DNA from 2 places in the Planococcus beijingensis genome. Region 1 is predicted to be linked to the other one. Evidence: riboswitches for the same ligand, from Rfam matches in the RefSeq annotation. Region 1 holds a riboswitch; the other holds the start of a gene.

Region 1 (2,403 bases):
CATCTGTTTGAATCGTTTTTGAATGGCTTCATCATTTTCAAGAGAGGCCGTCAGGAGCCGAAACCAGGGCAACCTGAATTCCCGGAATCGACAAACGAGCGCTCCAACAACTTGCTTTTGAAGAAAGTGAAAATCGCTTTGCAGCTGAACAGTGAGGACATGCTGGAGATTTGGGATTTGGCAGGCGTTACGGTGACAAGAGGCGAGTTGGGTGCATTGCTGCGAAAAGTGGGACATAAAAACTACAAAGAATGCGGAGACCGCTATGCGCGCAATTTCTTGAAAGGCTTGGCGATCAAGTACAGAAGTTAACGCTCTTTATCAGCTCAAAAGGACTTGGAATGAATTATTCCAAGTCCTTTTTTTTATTCATCAAAAGCCGCAATTCCCGGAGTGACGCTTCTTGTGACGCAACTTGTAAAAAGGATTCATCCAGAAAGCCACGGAGGTATTCTTCTTTTGCGTTTTGTGGAATCATTGTTTTCTTTAGAAGCTGTCTTGCTTCAAAAAGAAAATCTAGGTATTGTTCATAACTTTCATCAAACTGAGACTGCAGATCTTGCTTGATTTTCTTTGCCAGCATCGGGCTGGCGCCGTTTGTAGAAACTGCGATGCTCAATTTTCCCCTTTTGACATGAGCTGGAAAATGGATATTGCCAGCTTCCGCTTCATCAGAGGCGTTCACTAGGCAATTGGAAGGTGCAGCTTTTCTGGACTCTGCGTTTGTAGCCGGATCATCGGTGGCGATGATCATCATGAAAGCTTCTTCGGCATCCCCTGGCTCGAAACATTTCTGCTTCCAGAGAATTTTACCTTCATCATCCCAAGCGATTATGGCAGGATCGGCCACCGGACTGATGACCAACAGCTCTGCTCCGCTATCCACCAAACCACTCAGCTTGCGCTTCGCGATGCGCCCTCCACCTACAACAATCACTTTTTTTCCTTTCATTTCAATCATGATCGGAATCACCGTCATCTTATCCGCCTCCTCAACTCTTTTAATATTACCAAAAATAATCTCCATGCGTTTTGCGGTCGCTATTCAATTCATCCTGGTAATTCAGATTTCATTTTTTTCATCACAAAAATATTTTTTTATCCATCACCTGTTGATAGACCAACTTTTCGGTATAGAAAAAAATAAAAAACTTAAAACATAGTTTGACACTGGGAATAGTCTATTATATACTTTGTAAAATCAAATATTTCAAACAATTCAAATGAAAATTGAATATGCGTTCTTATCAAGAGAGACGGAGGGATTGGCCCTTTGATGTCTCAGCAACCCTCCTTTAAGGAAACGGTGCTAACTCCAATAGGCTTTCAATAGCCTAGAAGATAAGAAGATCGTTTTGTTTTTTCGGACCTTCTTCTTGTCGAAGAGGGTCCTTTTCTTTTTGTCCGAACGCCTTGGAGATTTGGTTTCAGAACGTTTTTGAAATAGACGACAGTACATAAAACTAACCTTGGAGGTAATGAAATGACAAGCAAAGCACACGGTGGAAATTTGGTAAACAGACAGGTGACGGGCAGTGAAAGAGAAAAGGCATTGAAAAATGCAGAGTCGCTTCCTTCTTTATTCATTTCGGATTGGGCAATCTCGGATTTGGAATTGATCGGCATCGGCGGCTTCAGTCCGTTGACCGGCTTCCTCAGCCAAAAAGATTATGAAAGTGTGGTACATACATCCCGTCTCAGCAATGGAACGGTTTGGAGTGTTCCGATTACGCTGTCGGTTACGGCAGAAGAAGCGGACAGCTATCAGGTCGGCGATGAAATTGCTTTAAAAGGCGAAGACGGCGTCATTTACGGAACAATCGAACTGACGGAAAAATACGCATATGACAAGCAATTGGAAGCACAGAAAATTTACGGAACAACAGAAAAAGCACACGCCGGCGTGAAGAAATTATACGAACGCGGCGATGTTTACCTAGCTGGCCCGATTACTTTATTGAATCGACCAGACCACAGCGAATTCGAGGAATTCCACTTGGATCCGGTTGAAACGCGCCAGTTGTTCCAAGAACTTGGCTGGAAGACGATTGTCGGTTTCCAAACGCGCAACCCGGTGCACCGTGCACATGAATACATTCAGAAAGCAGCACTGGAAGTAGTCGACGGCTTATTATTGAACCCATTGGTGGGTGAAACGAAATCGGATGACATTTCAGCGGCAGTGCGGATGGAAAGTTACCAGGTCATTTTGAAGCATTACTATCCGGCAGATAGAGCACGCCTCGCGATCTATCCAGCAGCAATGCGTTATGCAGGGCCAAAAGAAGCGGTTCTTCATGCCATTGTCCGCAAGAATTACGGCTGCACACATTTCATTGTCGGCCGCGACCATGCAGGGGTCGGCGACTATTACGGCACATACGAAGCACAGGAGTTCATCAG
Region 2 (2,403 bases), on a different contig from region 1:
ATAGCAGCCATCCCGGAAGAAAAGGCAAAGCCGCGCTTGCCGCCTTCCAATTTTGCGATGGTTTCCTCTAATGCCAGACGTGTCGGATTCCCGGAACGGCTGTAATCAAATGGGCCAAATGAATCCAGGCTTTTCTGATGGAATGTGGAAGATAAATAAATCGGTACGTTGACAGCTCCGGTTAATGGGTCAACTCCGGTAGAATGAATAAACTTGGTTTCGATGCGATCAGTCATATTCAACAACCTCCTTCTTCAATTTCGAAAATGCCTGTGTCAAATCGGCAATTAAATCTTCAGCGAGTTCGACGCCAACTGAGAAGCGCAATAGCCGGTTGCAAACGCCGCGCCGGGTACGTTCTTCAAATGGAATATCTGCATGGGTTTGGGTAGCCGGATAAGTGATGAAGCTTTCGACGCCGCCTAAACTCTCGGCAAATGTAATGAGTTTAATGTTTTCAAGAAAAGGGCCAACCCATTCTTCGTCCTGCAGGCGGAAGGATAACATGCCACCTTTTCCGGGGTAGAGCACATCAGAAACAACTGATTGCTGCAACAGGAATTCCGCAATGGTTTTGGCATTGGCTTCATGTTGGCGCATGCGTAATGGCAAAGTCTTCAATCCGCGTATCAACAACCAGGAATCGAAAGGCGACAGTACGGCGCCGACCGAGTTATGGAATGTTGAAAGCCTTTCACAAATGCTTTCGCCTTTTGCGACAACCAAACCAGCGAGTACATCGTTGTGGCCGCCGATGTACTTCGTGGCGCTGTGGATGACTATATCCGCTCCGAGTGCAATCGGCTGCTGGAGATAGGGGGTCAAGAACGTGTTGTCGACAATCAGCAGCAGGTCATGCTTTTTCGCTAAAGCTGCATAGGCAACAAGATCAATTTCCTGCATGAGTGGATTGGTCGGCGTTTCAATGAACAATGCCCGTGTATTCGATGTTATTTTTTCTTCTGTATCTTCAACGTTCTTAAATTCGGCATAGGTGGGATGAATGTTATAGGCGGAAGTAAAGTGGTCAAGCAGGCGGTATGTTCCACCATATATATCTTCCGGAACCAACAATTCGTCGCCAGGACGGAAGAGGGACAAGACCAATTGGATAGCCGCCATTCCCGAGCTGCAGGCAAATCCGGCATCGGCGCCTTCGAGTTCCGCAAAGCCTTCTTCAAGGACAGCGCGTGTCGGGTTTTTGGTTCGTGTGTAATCATAGCCCGTCGATTTGCCAAGTCCTTCATGTTCATAAGCCGTCGATAAATATATGGGCGGATTCACAGCTCCTGTAGTTGAATCGCTGCGATTGCCTAATTGAACCAATAAAGTTTCCAAGCTGTTTTTTGTCATTCCACTCATCCTCCCAACAATAAAACAGGGGCTTTTCTTCAATGAAAGAAGAAAGCCCCTGTCTAGAAACGCATTCTTCTCATCTTTTAGGCGCAGCCTATTGGAATTAGCACCGTGTCTTCGTCAGACTGGTTGCTGAGACTTCACAGGGCCAAATCCCTCCGTCTCTCTAGATAAGAAATATCTTATTAAGTTTATGTTGTATCTATTACGATGTTTCTAATCTTAAATCATTTAACCATGGAAAGCAAGGGTGAATTTTAAATAGTTAAAATAGAAAGAAAACAGTAAGCGGAAATAGTAGATAGAGCCTTGTACATCCATGTCAGATCGGATGTCGCATCAGTAAGTAGAATAATTTGCTTCCAGTTAAAGAATCAGGGCTCATCACTACAGAACCGCGGTATTCTTTTAATTCGCATATCGAAGTGTTATAATTTATGGAGGAAATTTTGTGTATAAAGGAGAAAGCAAATGTATATTGTCACTTCGACGGTGGTTGTTCCGCCTGAAAAAACCGAGGAAGTTATCGGGATTTACCAAAAGCGTTCACGCCGCGTCGATCGGGCGGAAGGCTTTCATTTATTTAGATTGATCCAAAACACCAAAAAGAAAAATGAATTGACGGTCCATATGGAATGGCATACGAAAGCATCTTATATGGCGTGGGTGAGAAGCCAGGAATTCAAGGAGATCCATGATCTCGAGAAAAATTACCCGGACCAGGAATTAGCGGGAATTATCCCTGTTGTTCGGCAGTACGAAGTGGTGGCAGAATGAAGAACGACGTAAAAAATAAAATTGCTTCTGAAACGGCAAAAAGCATATATGCTGCATACCCGACACTTTGGGAGCGTTTTGGAGAGCGCGGTTTTGAGCATACAGAAAAAGATAACCATCACCACTTGGATCATTTGGAGACTGCGTTTTCCCTCAAGGATGAACAGGTATTTATTGAGTACGCCATTTGGTTGGAAACTGTTTTGACAAGCCGGAATGTTGAAAGAGCCTTAATCATCGATAATTTTGAGCGCTTACTGCAGATCCTTC

What was found. A riboswitch is a leader RNA that binds a small molecule or an ion and turns the genes downstream of it on or off. The one in region 1 is predicted to bind S-adenosylmethionine.
Region 2: it holds a riboswitch for S-adenosylmethionine, as region 1 does, so the genes downstream of both, IRE19_RS02640 (methionine biosynthesis PLP-dependent protein) here and sat (sulfate adenylyltransferase) in region 1, are expected to answer to the same signal.

What each region holds. Positions count from the first base shown of each region.
Region 1 is NZ_JADHDZ010000007.1:157,791-160,193, reverse strand. It holds gene IRE19_RS15930 (YehS family protein) at 1-312, shown strand, start outside; gene IRE19_RS15925 (NAD(P)-binding protein) at 347-979, opposite strand; SAM riboswitch class I at 1,242-1,348, shown strand; gene sat (sulfate adenylyltransferase) at 1,484-2,403, shown strand, end outside.
Region 2 is NZ_JADHDZ010000001.1:578,939-581,341, forward strand. It holds gene metC (cystathionine beta-lyase) at 1-236, opposite strand, end outside; gene IRE19_RS02640 (methionine biosynthesis PLP-dependent protein) at 229-1,353, opposite strand; SAM riboswitch class I at 1,430-1,533, opposite strand; gene IRE19_RS02645 (antibiotic biosynthesis monooxygenase family protein) at 1,828-2,133, shown strand; gene IRE19_RS02650 (hypothetical protein) at 2,130-2,403, shown strand, end outside.